2 regions of the Carboxydothermus ferrireducens DSM 11255 genome follow, and region 2 is predicted to be linked to the other one. Evidence: riboswitches for the same ligand, from Rfam matches in the RefSeq annotation. Region 2 holds a riboswitch; the other holds the start of a gene.
The links. A riboswitch is a leader RNA that binds a small molecule or an ion and turns the genes downstream of it on or off. The one in region 2 is predicted to bind glycine.
Positions count from the first base shown of each region.

Region 1 (10,287 bases), on a different contig from region 2:
AAATGAGACCAATTAAAAGAAAAATTTTCCCCGCTATTTCCAAGTTTTTGTTTGGCCTTAAAGGTACATAGCGAACTTTCAAACTCTCACCTCCTAAAAAATCCTGTAAAAATTTATGCAAAAATTGTTAAATATATCACTGTTAAGTAGAAAAATCTGGGATAAACTAAAGACAGAATTAAAAAGGAGGGGTTTTTATGAGTGAACTTATTAACAACCGGGAGTTTAGAAAAAAAGCCATTAAGGAAATTATTTTAGATTTACACCGGGGCAAAACGGTAGAAGAAGTAAAAGAGCGTTTTGATGAGATTATAAAAGATGTTGCTCCTACCGAAATAACCTTAATTGAACAAATGCTGATACAGGAAGGCTTACCTGTGGAAGAAGTTCAACGGCTCTGCGACGTTCACGCCGCAGTCTTTAAAGAATCCTTAGAAGAACAACCTGCCCCGGAAACCCAGCCCGGCCATCCGGTTTATACCTTTAAAGAAGAAAACCGCGCGGTGGAAAAGCTCATCGAGGAAATAAGGGAAATTTTAGCAAAATTTAAAGCAACCACCGCCGGCGAAGAAAAAAACATCTCATTAGAACTTACCGCAAAATTAAACCTCCTTTACGATTTAGATAAACATTACAGCCGGAAAGAAAACCTCCTCTTTCCTTTTTTAGAAAAGCACAACATCATGGGGCCACCCAAAGTTATGTGGGGAGTTGATGATGAAATCCGGGCAGCGTTAAAGGAAGCCCGCCTTTTAGCATTACATTACGATCCAGACAAAAAAGCAGAGCTTCTGAAAAAAACCGAAGCTGTTTTGGCAAAAATTGAAGAAATGATTTTTAAGGAAGAAAAAATCTTATTTCCCATGTGTCTCGAAACTCTATCCGAAGACGAATGGTGGGCAATTTACGAACAAAGCGATGAAATAGGTTATTGTTTAATTGAACCGCAAACCGGGTGGAAACCAAAGCGGGAAATTTCAGTAAAGAACCAGGAAATAACAAAGGAAGGTTATATAAAGTTTAGTACCGGTCTTTTAACCCAAAAAGAAATAGGTTTAATCTTTAACCACCTGCCGGTAGACATAACTTTTGTGGACAAAGATGGCATCGTAAAATACTTTTCCGAAAGTAAGGAGAGGGTTTTCGTCCGACCCAAAACCATTATTGGCCGAAGGGTTGAAAACTGCCATCCCCCGGCCAGCGTCCATATTGTAGAAAAGTTAGTGGACGATTTAAAATCCGGGCGCAAAGATTTTGAAGATTTCTGGATTCACTATCAAGGAAAATATGTTTTGATCCGTTATATTGCTGTTAGGGATGAAAAAGGAGAGTTTATGGGGGTCTTGGAAGTTACCCAGGATATCAAGCCGTTGCAGGCGATTTCCGGTGAAAAAAGGATAATGGAATAATTTTAAAGTCCGTTCCACTATTTGCGTTTATAGCACTAAAAAGGGACGGTTCTTAAATTAGGCGTTAAAACGCAAATTACAGAACCGTCCCTTATTTAGGCGTTTAACTAGGCGACGGAATAGAAATTTCTTCTTCATCCTCTTCAAAATAAAAATCTTCTTCGGCCGTATTTATTCCAAAAAGCTCAAACACCGGACACCAGCGGGTGATCCCCGTGGCCAGCTCCATAGCTCCTACACAAATTAGACTTTTTGATTTGTTTACGATACCTAACCCCAGAAGCATTGCTCCCATGGAACTGCGTAAAAATGCATCCCAGGTACCTACGTTTTCCCGCATCATTCCACCCCCGGCAAATCTTTTTCTTAGTATTCCCCGTTTTTTACTAACTAAATGCATATTTAAAACTTTTACTTCAAAAAATAAAGGAGAAAAACGGGAGGTGGAAAAATGACCAATTACGCCAGTTCCGACCAGCTCAACTTGGTAGGATTAAACTGCCCAAAATTTTCTGCAAAAACCGGTAAAACCAGTACTAAAAGCTGTGAAGCTTGTCGCCACTGGAACGGTACTACCTGCCAAATTAAGATGTTTGATCCGGTACTGACAAGTTTGGATCAAACTTAAAAAGCCCGGGCTCATGCCAGGGCTTTTTAAAAGCGAAACAACCACTCCCGGGTATTATATTTTTCCCTCAGTAATTGCCTACTGAGTTCACGTTCTTTTAAGGAGAGTTCACTTCGTATAAAATTAACTTCAAACCCTTCGGAAAACCCCGCCAAAAACGCTTCTTTTATTTCCGCCAGCGAAAATTCCCGGGATGAAAAATCATGAATAGCTCCCGCCTTTCTGTGAAAACTTGCCCGTATTCGTTCTTTTTGCTCTAAAGACTTAAATTTTAGTACCCGAAAAAGTTTATCCACATCCATTTTTATAACAATAGCCCCGTGTTGCAAAAGGTAATCTCCCCGCCTAACCTGGGCACTTCCGATAACTTTTCGCCCCATAACCGTCAACTCGTACCAGGAAGGGGCTTCGAAGCAAATTGCCGATAAATCGGATGTTTTTTTCCCTTCGGCAATTTCCCCTTCAATTCCCAGGTTTTTAAGACCCAGTAAAAGACCTTTGCTTATTTTTAAATACGACTCCAAAACCGTTCCGGAAAGCTTGGGATGCTGGATGCTGCCAACAATCGAGTAAGTCAGTTCAAATTCGTGGAGTACCGCCCGCCCACCGGTAGGCCGGCGTACCACATCAACCCCCAATTTTTCACATTCGGAAAAATCCACCTCTTCCTGAGCTTTTTGAAAATAACCCAGACTTAAAGTCGGGCGGGTCCAGGTATAAAAGCGTAAAACCGGCGCCCCGTGATTATTTATAGCTTCCTGTAATAATGCTTCATCAATCGCCATATTTTCTGCTCCGGAAAAGGAGCCGTGATCGATAAAGCGCCAGGTTTCCATACTACACCTCCAGTTCGGTTAAAAGTTCTTCCAAACACCGCTCTCTTTCTTCAGGAGTCAACGGGCGAGGATAATTATATATTGTTCCTCCCGGCCGTTCGTTGTAATAAGGACGGTTACAGTCAGGACAACCGCTGGTGCGAAAAGCTTCGCCATCCTGAAAAATTTCCAGAATTTCCTCCCGCGTCAAACCAAAGCTTACTACCCGTCCATTTCTAAAGGTAAATTCAGAAATACTTTTTAAATTCTTTTTTAAAAGATAAAAACCCGCTTGAATCCGGCGGTAACTTTTTATATCCGGTGGACTTTCTTTTTCTAACCGGGTCCCGGGTACGGGAGTGAAAGCAAATAAAGCTATGGTAATCCGGTGTTTTAGAAGATCGTCCATTACTTTCAGCATTTCCTCTTCGGTCTCCCCAAGGCCCGCAATTAAATGGGTACCTATTTTCCCCGGAAACTTCTCGGCTAAGTCCAGAAGCTTATTGTAAAACTTCTCATAATTTTTGCCTTTAACTTTTTCATAAACCCTTTTAACCGCACCGTCTAAAGGAAGACTTATATGGTCAGCCCCGGCCGCAAATATCTGTTGAGCCTCAATGGCATCCCGAACATTATACGAAACACAAAGAGGTATTGCCGCTTTTTCTTTTAACTTTTTGGCCTTCTCCAAAATTTCCGCAAAACTTTCTTTAGTGCGTACGACTTGAAAACAAGCCCGGCGTATTTCAGAAGGTTCCTCCCCCAGCGCTTTAAAAACCGCCTCCTCCTCTATTTTTGGCCAGGTTACCCGGGATAAAAGCTCAGGAGTGGCGTGACTGGAGCGCGCCTGGGAACAAAAGGCACAATCATGCTGGCACTTTTCACCGAGCATAAAATATGCAGTAGTGGGAAGAGCCTCTACCTTGACTTTTTTAAGCTTTAACGCCGCCAGGGTCCCAATCGATGCCCTCATAACACGCAGCACTCTCCCGCTTCCTCAATTTCATATCCCAATTCCCGGGCTTTTTTCACTACCTCCGGATGGGGCTGCACAATCCGCGCAAAGCCCAGCTCCAACGCTTTTAAGTCAATTTCTTTCCGGTACTCACCTCCGGGGCGCATGCAACCTAAATATAACGGGGTTTTCGGAAAAAGTTTTCGGCTATATTCAAAAACCTCCACAACATTGGCAATTTCCGGCGGCTGACGGTCAGAAAAGTCAGTATCAGGCGTAGGGCGAAAGATAATAAACACAATTGCCGGTGGGTTAAATTCTAAAAGAGCTTTTATTGCCTCAAATTCCCCTTTAATTTCTCCACCGAGAAGGCCAACAGTTATATGCGGTAGCACCGGAACTTTCGTCTTAAGTTTCCGGTAGGTGTTTAAATAATCTTCCCCGGTTTTATTTAAGTGATAAACTTTAGCAATTGTTTCGTCATCTATCACAAAATCAAAGGACACCGTATCGGCTATTTGGGCCAAAAGGTCAATTTCCCGGTCGTCATCGATTAATCCCACATGAAAATTGTATTTCAAGTTTCCTTTTTGGTCGGCTAAAAACTCGGCATGTTTTAACCACGGGACTTTGCCGTCTTTAGTACAGCCACCGCTAATTAATAAACTTTTAACTTCTTGCAAATTCGGTATTTTTTCTACAGGAAGCATACTTTTTAAATAATGGCCCCCACAGTGGGCGCAGTTTAAGGCACAGTGGGGGCCGGTAACGGTAACCGGTTTGGTTTTATGGGGATAAACGAAAGTTATTTTTGCCAATCTTTACTCCACCTCAAAATTGGATTTCTCGCTGCACCCACCTCATCCAGCCGCTTCACCGGGGTGACGTGGGGAGCTTCATGGAGAAGTTCGGGATTTTCCTCTACTTCCCGGCTTATTGCAATCATTACCTCAATAAACCGGTCTAAAGTTTCCTTGGACTCGGTTTCCGTGGGCTCAATCATCAACGCTTCATCAACAATAAGCGGGAAGTAAATGGTCGGTGGGTGAACTCCATAGTCCAACAGGCGTTTAGCAATATCTAAAGTCCGAACCCCTTTTTCCTTCTGCCACTTACCGGACAGAACAAACTCGTGCTTGCAGAGCCGGTCATAGGGCAGATAAAAGTATTTTTTCAGCTTTTCTCTTAAATAGTTAGCGTTTAAAACAGCTTTTTGGCTGACATCGGTAAGGCCTTCGCCACCTAAAGCTTTTAAGTAAGTATAAGCTTTAACCACTACCAGGAAGTTGCCGTAGAAAGTCCTTACTTTGCCGATGGAATTGGGCAGGTTGTAATTAAAGTAGTACCGATCTCCGTCTTTCTCCACCACCGGTACCGGCAGGAACTCGGCTAAATGGGCTTTAACCCCTACCGGTCCTGAACCGGGTCCACCGCCACCGTGGGGAGTGGAAAAAGTTTTATGAAGGTTAATGTGCATGACATCAAAGCCCATATCTCCCGGGCGGGTTACCCCCATAATGGCATTTAAGTTAGCTCCATCATAGTACAGTAGCCCGCCGACATCATGGACCATTCTGGCAATTTTTACAATTTCTTCTTCAAAAAGTCCCAGGGTATTGGGGTTGGTAAGCATTAATGCTGCAACCTCTTTATCCAAAACTTTTGCCAGTTCCTCCGGGTCTACCAGTCCCCGTTCATTGGACTTAATGGAAATCACATTAAAACCGCACATGGCAGCGGTTGCCGGGTTGGTACCGTGGGCAGAATCGGGAACGATGACTTTTGTCCGCTTCTCGCCCTTTTTCTCCAAGTAGGCTTTTATGATCATCAATCCGGTAAATTCTCCGTGGGCTCCCGCCGCCGGCTGGAAAGTAAAACGATCCATGCCGGTAATTTCTTTAAGGTACTGTTCCGCATCGTACAGCAGCTCTAAAGCCCCTTGAGCAAGTTCCTCGGGCACATAGGGATGAAGTTCAGCAAAGCCGGCAAGCCTTGAAGTGTCTTCGTTAATCTTGGGGTTATACTTCATGGTACAGCTTCCCAGAGGATAAAAGCCGTTATCCACGCCAAAATTCCGCCGGGATAAGCCCACATAATGACGAACCACATCTACTTCAGCCACTTCCGGGAGGTCCAGTTCGGTTTTCCTTTGCATTTCTTCAGGAATGAGATTATTGATATCTTTAGCGGGAACATCCAACTCAGGAAGCTCAAAGCCGGTTCTTCCTTCTTTAGATAATTCAAAAATCAGAGGATAGCTTCCCATTACCGGTCACCTCCCAGTACTTCCACCAGATTGTCAATTTCTTCCCGGGTGCGTTTTTCCGTAACCGCAATCATTAAAGCGGGTGCTAACTCCGGATAAAAACGGCTGATACCCGGCCCCGCCAAAATATGATGTTTTAGAAGTTTTTGGGTAATTTCTTCTTCATTTTTAACTTTTACCACAAACTCTTTAAAGAACGGTCCGCTAAATAAAGGTTCGTAACCTTCACCAATTAAACGTTCAAAAGCATAATGGGCTTTTTGTAAACTTTGCAGAGCAATTTCTTTTAATCCTTTCTTGCCAACAGTAGCCAGATAAACGGTTGCGGCTAAGGCATTTAAAGCCTGGTTACTGCAGATATTGGAAGTTGCCTTTTCCCGCCGAATATGCTGCTCCCGCGCCTGCAAGGTTAAAACAAAGCCGCGATTACCCTCTTTATCGGTAGTTAAACCTACGAGGCGTCCCGGCATCCGGCGGGCTAAATCCTTCCGGGCGGCAAAAAAGCCAAGGTGCGGACCACCAAAAGCAAGGCCATTACCCAGAGCCTGCCCATCGCCCACGGCAATATCAGCGCCGTATTCCGCTGGTGGTTTTAAAATACCCAGAGAAATGGGGTCTACTGCCACCACCAGCAGGCCTTTCTGGGCGTGAATTAAACGGCTGATTTCCTCAACCGGTTCTAATTGGCCAAAAAAGTTTGGATGTTGCACCAGGACCGCGGCAGTTTTATCGTCTATTAGTTCTTCTAATTTTTCCAGGTCAACGGTACCGTTTTTATAGGGCACTTCTACTACCTCAATTTCCGGGCCCCAGGTGTAGGTTTTTACCACACTTCGGTACTCGGGATGAACGGTGGCTAACACCAAAACTTTATCTCTCCGGGTTTGGCTTACCGCCATCAGAGCGGCTTCAGCCAAAGCCGAACCGCCATCATACATCGAGGCATTGGTGATGTCAAGACCGGTTAGTTCGCAAATCATGGTCTGATATTCAAAGATCGACTGTAAAACTCCCTGGCTCATTTCCGCCTGGTAAGGAGTATAAGCGGTATAGAACTCCGAGCGCAGCAAAATGTGGTTGACCACCGCCGGGACATAATGGTCGTATACCCCTGCTCCCAAGAAAACGGTATACTTATCCGCCGAACCGTTTTTAGCCGCTAAGTTTGCCAGGTGTTTCTTTACTTCCAATTCCGACATCCCGGAAGGGAGATTTAAGGGCCTTTTAAGTTTAACCTCTTCCGGGATGTCCGAAAACAATTCCTCGATGCTACTTAAGCCAAGGCTACTTAACATTTCCCGGACTTCGTCCGGGGTATGGGGAGTATATTTCAAATTACTCGCCTTCCTCTTCGAGAAGTTTTTCGTAATCTTCGGGGGAGAGCAGTTCGTCTAACTCCGCTTCGTTACTAATTTCCACTTTAATCATCCACCCCTTACCATAGGGGTCTTCATTTACCAGTTGCGGCGATTCAATAACTTCTTCATTAACTTCCACAACTTTTCCGGAAACGGGAGCATATAAGTCGGAAGCAGCTTTTACCGACTCCACAACTCCAAAGCTATCTCCGGCGGAAATTTCATCCCCCACACCGGGAAGCTCAATAAATACGATATCTCCCAAAGATTTTTGGGCAAAATCGGTAATCCCGATAATACCGATATTGCCATCTACCTTAATCCACTCATGCTCACGGCTGTACTTTAAATCCTTAGGTACCACACTCATGCTTATTTCCCCCTTTTATAAAATGGTCTTGAAATTACGCGGGCACGCACGCCCTTCCCCCGAATGATTACGTCCACCTCGGTACCAATTTCCGCCGCCTCAAGATCCACCATAGCCATTGCCAGGTTTTTCTTAAGGAACGGTGCAAAGGTACCGGAGGTGACAAAACCTACTCCCCTTTGGTTAAATACTATTTCGTAGCCTTGGCGTGGAATTCCTGCTCCAATCATTTCCAAACCAACAATTTTTCTTTTAAGCCCGGCATTTTTTTGGGCAAGTAAAGCTTCTTTTCCTATAAAATCTTCCTTATTAAACTTAACGGCCCAGCCCAGTCCGGCTTCTAAGGGTGTGATTTCGGCGGAAAGTTCATGGCCGTATAAAGGAAGACAGGCTTCAAATCTTAACGTATCCCGGGCACCAAGACCTGCCGGCTTGACACCAAGATTTAAGAGTTCATTCCAGATTTTTGGAGCCAAATTTGGAGCAAAATAAATTTCAAAGCCATCTTCACCGGTATATCCGGTGCGGCTAACAAGACAGGGAACGCCTGCAACCTCAATTTCGGCAAAACCAAAATATTTAATTCGATTTAAATCAAAAGCGGTTAACTTCTGCAAAATCTCCTGAGCTCTTGGACCCTGCAAAGCAATTTCGGCGGTTTCGTCGGATAAATCGGTAACAGTAACATCGTCCCACCTGTATTGGAGAATATGAGCTAAATCTTTATCTTTATTGGCTGCGTTTACCACCAGCAAATACCGTTCGGTCGAATACTTATAAGCCAAAAGGTCGTCAACAGTACCTCCATCGGGATAGCACATAGTAGTGTAAATTACGTCGCCGGAATTAAGGCGGGAAACATCATTGGTGATAAGGTAATTAACAAACCGTTCCGCTTGCTTTCCGGTAATTTCTATTTCCCCCATGTGGGAAACATCAAACATGCCTACATCGGTTCGAACGGCCATATGTTCTTCTAAAATACCGGTATACTGGACCGGCATCTCCCATCCGCCAAAGGGAACCATTTTCGCACCAAGCTTAATATGTTCCTCATAAAGCGGCGTCCTTTTCAAGTTCTCCATCCCATCACCCCTTTTTAATAGTTTTAACAGCAACACTTTTTTCATCCCAAGAAAAACAAAAAAGACAGATAGCTAAAACAAACTGCTTTAGCCTCTGTCCTTTGACCTGAGAGATTAAACTCCCCGTGGGTGCCCTTTAAGGGACTCTCCAGAGTTTCGTCCGGCAACAGTCCTTTTGCCTGAGAGTTTCACCTTTAAAGCCAAGCAACACTTTAAAGGCTTACTCCTTCGGCGCCCGAAAAACCGGGTCTCTCCTGCTGCCTTCATCCGCCGTATTAAGTTTTCTGTATACATTTTATAACAAAATTCGCATTAATTCAACAATTCCTGCATTTGTGAAAATTTTAATTTAAAAAGAAACCGGGAGGGTTAACTCCCGGTTTCTCTGGCAATTAAAGCCGCACCCAGGGCAGCGGTCACCGATGGTTCTGGGGGTACAACCACCTCGACACCCATTTCCTTTTGCAAAAACAGTCTTAAAGCCGGATATTTTGCTCCTCCTCCGGTAAAAATCAACTTTCGAGGCTTACCAAGGCTTTCTGCAAATTTAGCCAATCTTTTGGCGGTTGTTTTAAATAATCCTGCAATTACTGCTCTCTTGGGAGTTCCCCGGGCAAGGAGAGAAATGACTTCCGATTCGGCAAAAACCGTGCACATGGAATTGATAGGCACGGCATTTTCTTCATTAATCAAATCCTCATCCCGGTAATCATCACCGATTGCCGTTAAAATTATTTCAAGAAATCTCCCCGTACCGGCAGCGCATTTATCATTCATTAAAAAATTAACTACCCTTCCTTGACCATCTTTTTTAATAATTTTGGCATCCTGACCGCCTAAATCTAAGATATAATCCACTTCCGGAAATAATTCGTGGCAACCCCTGGCCTGACAGGTTATTTCCGTTACGACTTTTCCCCGGTTAAAAGCTACCCGTCCGTAGCCGGTAACAACTAAGTTCCTAATTTCACCGGTATTTTTCAGTAATAACTCCCCGGCTTTCACCGGTTCATACCTGGTAGGGACAACCTTAAAAGTATAACTTCCATCTTCTTTAATAATCACCAGTTTTGAGTTGGTTGAGCCCAAATCTAATCCTGCAAACACTACTTTATCATCTCCAAAAAGGCTTCAATCCGCGTTTTTAATTGCCCCTGGTCTTCTTCAGAAAAATCACTTTCGAGCTTTAAGAAAGGAATATTTCTTCTCTCCAATTCCCGTCCGACTAAGTAACTCTCCACTCCATAGGGCTGGCAGAACTGCAGAGAATAATGGATAACTCCATCTACCTGAAGTTTTTGCACCATAGATAAGATATCCTCAAGCCTGCCGGTATTAGGGGTAAAACAGGCACAATTTACCTTTAAAGACCTGGCCGCAATATTTTTAAGCATGCCTTCC
Region 1 is NZ_ATYG01000001.1:1,133-11,419, reverse strand. It holds gene CARFE_RS0100070 (cytochrome b6) at 1-82, opposite strand, end outside; gene CARFE_RS0100065 (DUF438 domain-containing protein) at 198-1,409, shown strand; gene CARFE_RS13700 (YgaP family membrane protein) at 1,513-1,749, opposite strand; gene CARFE_RS16355 (hypothetical protein) at 1,861-2,037, shown strand; gene CARFE_RS0100050 (lipoate--protein ligase family protein) at 2,064-2,873, opposite strand; gene CARFE_RS0100045 (radical SAM protein) at 2,875-3,825, opposite strand; gene CARFE_RS13695 (radical SAM protein) at 3,822-4,625, opposite strand; gene gcvPB (aminomethyl-transferring glycine dehydrogenase subunit GcvPB) at 4,613-6,073, opposite strand; gene gcvPA (aminomethyl-transferring glycine dehydrogenase subunit GcvPA) at 6,073-7,407, opposite strand; gene gcvH (glycine cleavage system protein GcvH) at 7,409-7,801, opposite strand; gene gcvT (glycine cleavage system aminomethyltransferase GcvT) at 7,804-8,886, opposite strand; glycine riboswitch at 8,972-9,043, opposite strand; glycine riboswitch at 9,044-9,153, opposite strand; gene CARFE_RS0100015 (acyl-CoA dehydratase activase) at 9,256-9,993, opposite strand; gene CARFE_RS0100010 (double-cubane-cluster-containing anaerobic reductase) at 9,993-10,287, opposite strand, start outside.
Region 1: linked by a shared signal. The riboswitch ahead of gcvT (glycine cleavage system aminomethyltransferase GcvT) and the one ahead of CARFE_RS14055 (GrdX family protein) in region 2 are both predicted to bind glycine.

Region 2 (10,287 bases):
CGGCAATAACATCGACAACTCCCACATGGCCAATGACAGTATCTAACTTGGGCAGCACAATGGTTTCGTTGGCGTTACCGGCGGTAACCACGGCATTGGCTTCTGGAGTGGTGTCGGCCAGCGATTGCGAGCTGCCGTCTCTACCGGCGTATTCGTCGGTGATAAGGACGGTTTTGATACCTTTTTGCTCTAACTTCCGGCAGTTCATAACCAGGTCGGCATCAGGGTTACCGAAGCCTTCTTCGGAAACGATTGCAGCGTCAATTCCAAGCATTTCAGCAAGTTTAGCGGTGTAGCTGGAGGAACGTTCTTTATCGGCTAAGGTAACGTTTTCGTTGGTGATAATAACGCCAACAAAGTTTATATCCGTGCCGTGACGGGCAAATAATTCTTCAATTACAGGGTTATTCATGTGCACGTAAGTAGTGTTTTTGTCACAGGCCGAAACACAGTTACCGCTAACTATAGCGCCGTCAAATACTTCGGTAGGGGAGATGAGGGTGGGTAAAATACGTTTGGCATCTACCCCGTAAACGTAAGTATCATGCAGTAAACCCTGAGTTTGGAGCATGTAAACATAAGCTACTTTTGGAAGTTCGGGGTACTTTGAAGCGGCTTCTAAGAGCGGAGCAACTTCATAAGTTACCTCTTCATCGGGGGTAATGTTTTTACCAGCTTCCCCAAGGTAGGCCGCTGCTTTAAGTCCGGCTAACCGGACCACACTTTCGTGTTCATGTTGACTTAATCCATCTACCGGTTCGATTTTAACTACAACGTTATAGGTTTTGGAAAAAGGAGTATACTCGGCTCCAGGACCGGTCATGTCAATAATTCCTTCCTGGAATCCTACAATCTTTCCGGTAGTGACCACAGCAGCACCTTTTAAAACGTGGGTCCGGCCGCTGCCCACCATTTCTACTTTACCGAGAAAACCGGGGAAAATATTTCCTGGGCCTTCCACCTTCACCCGGGGTTCAATGACGTCTTTTACCGGTACAATTCGTACCGATTCGCCCGGGCGGGCTAAGAAAACCTCAACGGAACTAATCCGGTTATCCTCTTTCAATAAGGCTGTTAATTCGTCTTTATTAACGTAAAGAACTCCATTTTCGACCCGGGTACTGGGGCCAAATTCCAGCCCTTTAATGTTAATTTTCCCAAGGGTAAGCCGCATTTTATCCCTCCTTAGCCGATAATGGCCCGAATTTTTTCTTCAATTTCTTCGCGGCCAAAATTACCTTGTAGCTGGTCTACAAGTTCGCCGTTTTTATAAAACTGGAAGGTAGGAAGGCTCATAACTTTAAGCTGAATGGCAAGCCTCCGGTTTTCGGCAGTGTTTAATTTGGTAAACTTCATTTTACCCGCATAGATTTCGGCCAATTCTTCTACTACCGGCATTAAACCCATGCAGGGTACGCACCTGGGACCCCAGAAGTCCACCAGAACCGGAAGCTCGCTTTTTAAAACTTCTTCTTCAAAATTGTCTTTGTTTAGCTCAATTATGTTTCCCGCCATGTTTATCACCTCCTTTACTCGGTACATTCTTCAAGATATTTTTCCGCATGGTAAGCAGCAATAGCACCGTCAGCAGCGGCAGTTACTACCTGCCGTAACAGCTTTTGCCGGACATCGCCGGCGGCGTAGATTCCGGGAATGTTGGTGCGCATGTTTTCATCGGTAATAATGTACCCCTGTTCGTCCAGGTTTACTAAGCCTTTGACAAACTCGGTATTGGGCTTAAGGCCAACATAGATAAAGATTCCGTCAATTTCCCTTTCAAAAACTTCACCGGTGACCACGTTTTTTAAGCGCACTTTTTCCACAACGTCGGTGCCGATAATTTCTTCCACCACGGTGTTCCAAAGGATTTCCAGCTTTTCGTTGGCAAAAGCCCTTTCCTGGAGAACTTTGGTGGCTCTCAAGGTATCGCGGCGATGGACAAGGGTTACCTTATCAGCAAACTTGGTAAGGTAACAGGCTTCCTCAACCGCTGAATCGCCACCCCCTACGACCATGACGTTGGCGCCTTCGTAAAAAGCGGCGTCACAGGTAGCACAGTAGGAAACCCCCCGGGATCTGAATTCTTGCTCTCCCGGACAGCCAAGAAGTTTAGGTGCAGCACCGGAAGCGATAATTACCACTTTCGCAACAAAGTTACCTTTGGTGGTTTTGACGATCCGGTCAGCCCCCGCAAGCTCAATCCCCTTTACTTCGGCCAAAAGTTTTTTGGCACCAAAACGCTTTGCTTGTTCCTCCATTTGGGCGGTAAGTTCCGGGCCGGAAATCCCATGGGCAAATCCCGGATAATTTTCAATTTCATCGGTAGTGGCAGCCTGTCCGCCGGTGGAAAGCTTTTCAATATAAAGGGTGGAAAGCTTACTCCGGGCGCTGTAAAGAGCTGCGGAAAGTCCAGCAGGACCGGCGCCGATGATGATTACATCGTATCTTTCCATACGATATTCCTCCTTTTAAAGGGAAAAGTTATAAATTAAAGTTATAAACTTATGTAATAAGACCCATGCTGTAAAGGAAACTTTTAAAAAAATCCAGGTCTATTACAGCAAAATCTTCCAGAAAGAGCTCGATTTCCTTGGGACGAGACCGTTTTTCTAATAGCTCTTTGGTTTTTAAATAGCTAATTTCAGCCATTAGGATGGAATCGTAATCGGATTCTTGCTCGAGCTTTTCTAAAACTACGGTTTTATAAGGTGTTTGGTTTGGCTTAATGCTACCGGTCAAGGGATGGGTTAAAAGTTTATAACCTAAATGGCAGAGATCACGCACTTTTGCTAACACATCTTCGGTATATCCATCCACCCAGATAATCGTAAAGCGGGGTTCTAAAGTAAATCTTTGAATATAGTCTTTGACTTTCGGATTATTTGTAATCACCAGCATGAAAAATTCCTCCTAAAAGAAAAACAGAGGCCGAATAACTTTCCGGCCTCTGTCCTTACAACCTGAGAGATTCCCGGGCCCAAGGCTACGGGTTTCTCCTTCGGTGCCGCATTTTGCGGACTCTCCAGAGTTCCGTCCGGTTGCGGTCCTTTTGCCTGAGAGTTTCGGTTGCCCTTGCTCCTTCGGCGCCCGATTACGGGTCTCTCCCACAACCTTCATCCGGAAAATTTCATTATTAATTTTTGGGGGGATGGAGTAAAAATATGCAGGGGGAGAATGAAAAGTTTTTCTTAACTTTTCAATTTCTATTATATACATTCGTGACAATTTACACAAGTCCTGCTACAAAAATTTAATTTTTTCGACAAATTTAGAAGTTTTTATCTTGTGAAAATTAAGAAAATGGCGAAAATATGAGAAAATATTTTTTAGTTTATTGTGACAAAAAGCGCATATAAAGAGGTTTGTATACCAATGCAGTATACAGCTTAATTTACTTAATCTTAACAATATTTTTTTTAAGGATTAAAAATAGAAAGAGGAAATTTAAAGGGAAGGAAAGAATAAAATAATAAACACGTGGAAAAGTGGGGTGATAGGATGGCGGAAAGCCTTACCGAAGGCCTGGAAGGGACGGCTAAAACTACCGTTTCCCTGGAAAAAACGGCCAAGGCAGTGGGGAGTGGAAGTTTAGAAGTATTTGCCACTCCAATGATGGTAGCTTTGATGGAAAAAGCGGCGGTAAATGCTGTTGCTGCTGCGTTATCTCCGGGAGAAACTACCGTGGGGACAAAAATTGAGGTTTCTCACATAAAAGCATCGCCCGTCGGTGCTTTGGTTGAAGCTAAAGCCAAATTGATTTCCGTTGAAGGGCGAAAGCTTACGTTTTTGGTGGAAGCTTTTGATGAGCAGGGGAAAATAGGGGAAGGACGGCATGAAAGGGTACGAGTGAACATTGAGAAATTTTTAGGAAAGGTAAGTTCCAGAGAAAAATAAAGGGATATTGAGGGAAAAATAAAGTTAATGAAAGTTCCTACAATATCTTTTAGGAAAATTTAAAAATTTCAAAATATAAGCAGGAATTTGGCCCGAAGAAGAGAATAATCTATTAATTGATGCTCAAAATAGTTTGGTAAAGGTTATTTAAAAATTTAAGGGAAAGGAAGGGAAAGGATATGAAAAGTGATATCGAAATTGCCCAGGAGGCAAAATTAGAGCCCATAGTAAAAATAGCGGAAAAGTTAGGGCTCACCGAAGATGACATTGAACTGTATGGTAAGTACAAAGCAAAAATTGCAGCTCACGTTTGGGACAAGATCAAGGACCGTCCGGACGGCAAATTAATTTTGGTAACGGCAATTAACCCGACACCCGCCGGGGAAGGAAAAACTACAACAACCGTTGGCCTGGGGGATGCTTTGTCCCGCTTAGGAAAGAAAACTGTCATTGCTTTACGGGAACCATCCTTAGGCCCAAGCTTTGGGGTAAAGGGTGGTGCCGCCGGTGGTGGTTATGCTCAGGTCGTGCCGATGGAAGATATTAACCTCCATTTTACCGGGGACCTGCACGCAATTACTACAGCGCATAACCTTTTAGCAGCGATGATTGATAACCACATCCATCAAGGAAACGAATTGGGGATTGACCCCAGGAGAGTTGTTTGGCGCCGGGTGGTAGACTTAAACGACCGGGCTCTTCGCAAGGTAGTAATCGGTCTTGGCGGTCCGGCTCAAGGGGTACCCCGGGAAACGGGCTTTGATATTACCGTTGCTTCCGAAATAATGGCTATCCTTTGCTTAGCTTCCGACCTCATGGACTTAAAAGAAAGATTTAACCGGATTTTAATTGGATATACATACGACCAAAAGCCGGTTTATGCCAGAGATTTGAAAGCCGCTGGCGCAATGACTGTTTTAATGAAAGATGCAATTAAACCTAATTTAGTGCAAACCTTAGAACACACCCCGGCTTTTGTGCATGGTGGTCCGTTTGCTAATATCGCTCATGGTACTAACTCTATTTTGGCCGATAAGATTGCTTTAAAACTTGCCGATTACCTGGTAACCGAAGCAGGTTTCGGTGCTGACCTTGGCGCTGAAAAGTTCTTCAACGTTGTTTGCCGGTTTGCCGGATTTAAACCTTCGGCAGTAGTTATCGTTGCAACGGTTCGGGCCTTAAAATACAACGGTGGTGTACCGCGGGCCGAACTCAATAAAGAAAATCTTGAAGCATTAGAAAAAGGTTTTGCTAATTTAGAAAAGCACATTGAAAATATCGGTAAGTTTGGTTTACCGGCGGTAGTTGCCATTAACCGCTTCCCCACCGACACCGATGCCGAGCTCAACAAGCTCCGGGAGCTCATTGAAGCTACCGGTGCTGAGTTTGCTTTATCGGAAGTTTGGGCCAAGGGCGGTGAAGGTGGAATCGAATTAGCTCAAAAGGTGCTTAAAGTGATTGAAGAAAAACCAGCCAATTTCCGTTACCTCTACGATTTAGAAATGCCGATTAAGCAGAAGATTGAAACCATTGCCCGGGAAATTTACGGTGCCGATGGGGTTGTCTTTACCGCAGATGCGGAAAAGACCTTGGCCAAGTTTGAAGAAATGGGCTTTGGCAATATGCCGGTAATTATGGCCAAAACCCAGTACTCGTTATCCGATGACCCGAACAAACTTGGAAGACCGACCGGCTTTAACATTACGGTGCGGGAGCTGCGGGCTTCGGTGGGAGCAGGCTTTATCGTGGCCATTACCGGCGATATCATGACTATGCCTGGGCTTCCCAAACGACCGGCAGCAGAGGTCATTGATATCGATGCTAACGGTAAAATTACCGGCTTATTCTAAGGGGGCTAAAGGGGGAGAAATCCCCCTTTTTCCTTGTTATAGTTAAAGAAAGTTTGGGGTAACCTATGCAGAGATTCTGGCGGGTTTATAGGGATGAAGAAGTGGTTAGGCGTTTTAAAGAGATAAATTATTTGGAGAAAGACCGGGAGTTTTGCAGGCACGACTTCCAGCACTTTTTAGATGTGGCAAGAATTTTAGCTATTTTGTGTTTTGAAAATAAATTTTCCTTTCCAAGGGAACTTATCTATCTTACTGCCCTTCTCCACGATTTAGGGAGGGTAGAAGAGTATCTTTACGGTTTAAATCACGCGCTGATTGGGGCTGAAGTTGCCCGGGAGATATTAGAAAAGTATCAGGAGTTTGTTCAAGAGGAAATTTTCCTGATAACGGAAGCAATAAGGGGTCACCGGGAACAAAACTCGGAAGGTTTTACCCGTTTATTATACCTTGCCGATAAGCTTTCCCGGCCGTGTCTTACCTGTAAGGTTATAGATAAATGCCACAAAAAAGAAGAAATGTTATTACTTCACCAGGAGAAGTTTTATTAATGGGGGTTTATGCTATGGAGCATATCTTATGGTCAATGGAGTTTTCCAATATTGATGAGGTAAAAAAGGAAATTTCTTTGATCGGTAGTACTTTGGCTGGGGTAAATTTGATGGCCCCTAAAGGGGTTTTAAGATGTATTAAAGTTAAAGAGCTTTCGACGAAAGCTGCCAATATTTTAAAACAGGAGCTTCTGGCCAAAGGAGGGGACTGTGCTACTTCCTGGGGGAGTTTGGATTTAACTGCTCCCACAACCGATGTTTTGTGTTTTGCTACCGAAAAAGTTTGGCGGCAGGTAATACCCAAGTTAAAAATGCAGCCCTTTGGCCTAAAGAGTCTGGCGGAAGAAATTGAAGAAGTTTTAAAAAATTTAAATGGACGGGCGAAGTACGAACTGGATTGCCGGGGCCGAAAAATTACCCTTGGCGAGAGAACCCTCATTATGGGGATTTTAAATGTGACTCCCGATTCCTTTTCGGATGGTGGACAGTACAACGATATTGAAGCGGCGGTAAAGCGAGCGCGGCAAATGGTTGCCGAGGGAGCGGATATTATCGATGTCGGCGGGGAATCAACCCGGCCGGGAGCGGAATATGTTCCGCCGGAAGAGGAACTGCGCCGGGTATTGCCGGTAGTGGAAGCCTTGGTGCGGGAAATGAATGTTCCCATTTCGGTGGATACTTACAAAGCAGAGGTGGCGGAAAAAGCTTTGGAAGCGGGAGCTCATATCATTAATGATGTATGGGGGCTACAAAAAGATCCCCGAATGGCTGAAGTAGCTGCCCGCTATGGGGCACCGGTGGTAGTGATGCACAATAAAACCGAGGCCGAGTACGATGATTTAATGGCAGAGGTCATAGCTTTCTTGAAAGAAAGTATCAAGATCGGTGTTAAAGCAGGGATACCGCGGGAAAAGATTATTATTGATCCGGGAATTGGTTTTGGCAAAACGTTAGAGCACAATCTTTTATTAATGAAGCGCTTAAACGAACTAAATAGCCTTGGCCAGCCGATTTTATTGGGTACTTCACGGAAATCAATGATTGGTAAAACTCTAGATTTGCCGGTGAACGAACGGGTGGAAGGGACGGCGGCCACCGTAACTTTGGGAATAGCTAAAGGTGTAGATATCGTACGGGTTCACGATGTGAAAGAAATGGTGCGGGTTGCTAAAATGACCGATGCCATGGTACGGTAGGTGAAAAGATGGATAAGATTGTCATAAAAGGTGTTGAATTTTATGCTTTTCACGGAGTTTTACCGGAAGAAAAAGCTTTGGGGCAAAAATTCATTCTTGACCTTGAGCTTGGTATTGATTTAAGGGATGCGGGGCGCAGCGATGATTTAAATAAAACCGTTAGCTATAAAGAAGTTTTAGATTTCACCGAGGAGATTGTTACAAAAAACCGCTTTGATTTAATCGAAGCTCTGGCGGAAGAAGTAGCAGGGGGAATTTTAAACAAATTTTCCTTGATAAAAGAAGTAATGGTGCGGGTTCACAAACCTGGGGCACCTTTAAGGCAGAAACTTTCCGATGTTTATGTGGAAGTAAAAAGGGGCAGATAGCGTGGCTTTAGCATATATTGGAATCGGTACTAACTTGGGAAAAAAAGAAGAAAATATAAAAACTGCTTTAAAGGAAATTAAATCCCTTCCCGGTACCAGGATTAATAAAGTTGCAGCTTTATACGAAACGGAGCCCTGGGGATACGCTGAGCAGGACTGGTTTTTAAATACGGTATGCGAAATAGAAACTGCTCTTACGCCAGAAAGTTTGTTGGAAGCTCTTTTACAAATAGAAAATAAAATGGGTAGGGTAAGAAGCATACGTTATGGCCCGCGGGTAATCGATTTGGACCTTTTGTGGTATGAAGGGGAAAAGAGGCAGGAGGAGAAACTAACCCTGCCTCATCCCCGCATCACCGAAAGGGCTTTTGTAGTGCTACCCCTTCTGGAGCTCTGGCCCGAGGCGGAGATAAATGGGGTAGTTTTAAAAAGCATTGCTGAAAAATTAAGGCAGGAGCAGGGCATAAAAAAATTCAAAAATTTGTGAAAAAATTATTTTATCTTCCTGTAGGAAAATTTATTGTAAAGATTTCTTGGTCTTGTTATTATAACCTTGAGGACACCGTTATGGGTCCTACAGAGTCGATTTATTTTTGAAAAATCAATATGACCGCTTGGATCCAGAGGACCGAGACGGGAGTTAAAACAAAGGCCTTCCGTTCGGAAGGCTTTTTTTATCACAACCCAACAGAGGGGGATTTTATGATTAATTCCATTGGAATTATCGGGGCAGGGCGAGTTGGGGGAGCATTAAGTTTACTCCTGCGCGAAAAAGGGTTTAATATCAGTGGGGTTTACAGTAAAAGTTTATCTTCTGCTGAGAAGCTTGCTTTAAAAATAAACAGCTTTGTTTACCGGGACCTGGAAAGTTTGGTTGCGGAGTCGGAACTTATTTTTATCACCACTCCCGATCGAGAAATAGCCCGGGTTGCCCGGGAAATTGCTAAAATTCCCAATTTAAAGGGAAAGTATTTTGCTCATACCAGCGGCTCCCAGTGTTACAAAATTTTAAGCCCTATAAAGGAAAAGGGCGGGATTACTTTTACCATGCATCCTCTTCAGGCCATAGCTTCTCCGGAGATGGGTCGACAGGTCATGCCCGAGGCTTATTTTTCTTTGGAAGGGGATCCGGAAGGAGTTGAATTAGGGGCTTATTTGGTGCGGGTGTTAGGAGCCAAGGTGCTTTACCTTAAAGAGAATCAAAAAAGCTTGTATCACGCCGGAGCGGTAGTGGCTTCCAATTATCTGGTTACCCTTATTGATATAGCTTTAGAGCTTTTAGAAATTTCGGGAATTGATCGGGAAGAGGGTTATAGAGCGTTAAAACCGTTAATTTTGGGAACGCTAAATAATATTGAAAAGTATGGCACGGTAAATGCATTAACCGGGCCGATTGCCCGGGGAGATACGGTAACCATAGAACAGCACTTGGAGAAATTGCGGGAATATCCGAAACTAAGGGAATTTTATCGGGTTCTGGGTAGGCACACTTTGGAAATGGCCCAAAAGCGCGAAGATTATAATCCGGAAAAAGGACAGGAGATTTTAAAACTTTTTGAGGGGGAAAAATCTAATGGATAGGGTTACCGTTAGCAGTTTAAAAGAGATGAAAGAAGCGGGTCAGAAGATTGCCATGATAACGGCTTATGATTATCCTTCCGCCCTTTTTGCCGAGGAAGCTGGAGCGGAAGTGCTTTTAGTAGGGGATTCGTTAGGGATGGTGGTTTTGGGTTACGACAGTACTGTCCCCGTTACCATGGAGGAGATGCTCCATCACGTCAAGGCGGTGGTACGGGGGAGCAAAAGGAGCATGGTAGTTGCAGACATGCCTTTCATGTCTTATCAGGCAAGTTACACCGATGCCCTTTATAATGCCGGCCGCTTTTTAAAAGAAGGAGGAGCCCAGGCGGTAAAACTTGAAGGGGGCGGTGAAATAGCTGAACTGGTGGCGAAGCTTGTAACTGCAGGAATACCGGTAATGGGACATATTGGCCTAACTCCCCAGTCGGTTAATGCCCTTGGGGGTTATAAAGTTCAAGGTAAGGACTTAAAGACTGCCCAAAAACTTTTAGATGATGCTAAAGCTTTGGCGGATGCGGGGGCATTTGCCATAGTTTTGGAATGCGTGCCGGCGGCTTTAGCGGCAAAAATAACCGAAAGCATACCAATTCCAACAATAGGAATTGGCTCGGGAGTAAACTGCGATGGGCAGGTTCTGGTTTACCACGATGTTTTGGGTATGTATCCCCGGATGTTACCTAAGTTTGTAAAAAGATATGCCGATCTTTCAAGCTTAATTAAAGAAGCAATAAGACAATATGTGCAGGAAGTGAAGGAGCAACAATTCCCGGAAGAAAAACACAGTTTTACCATGGCTCTGGAGATATTAGAAAGAATCTATTAGTTGCCGTAGTGAGGAGGGAATAATGTG
Region 2 is NZ_ATYG01000003.1:105,085-115,371, forward strand. It holds gene CARFE_RS0102795 (glycine/sarcosine/betaine reductase component B subunit) at 1-1,174, opposite strand, end outside; gene CARFE_RS0102800 (thioredoxin family protein) at 1,186-1,515, opposite strand; gene trxB (thioredoxin-disulfide reductase) at 1,530-2,453, opposite strand; gene CARFE_RS14055 (GrdX family protein) at 2,503-2,898, opposite strand; glycine riboswitch at 2,938-3,031, opposite strand; glycine riboswitch at 3,032-3,117, opposite strand; gene CARFE_RS0102825 (thioesterase family protein) at 3,499-3,894, shown strand; gene CARFE_RS0102830 (formate--tetrahydrofolate ligase) at 4,074-5,744, shown strand; gene CARFE_RS0102835 (HD domain-containing protein) at 5,810-6,292, shown strand; gene folP (dihydropteroate synthase) at 6,733-7,488, shown strand; gene folB (dihydroneopterin aldolase) at 7,497-7,856, shown strand; gene folK (2-amino-4-hydroxy-6-hydroxymethyldihydropteridine diphosphokinase) at 7,858-8,343, shown strand; gene CARFE_RS0102855 (Rossmann-like and DUF2520 domain-containing protein) at 8,559-9,437, shown strand; gene panB (3-methyl-2-oxobutanoate hydroxymethyltransferase) at 9,430-10,260, shown strand; gene panC (pantoate--beta-alanine ligase) at 10,285-10,287, shown strand, end outside.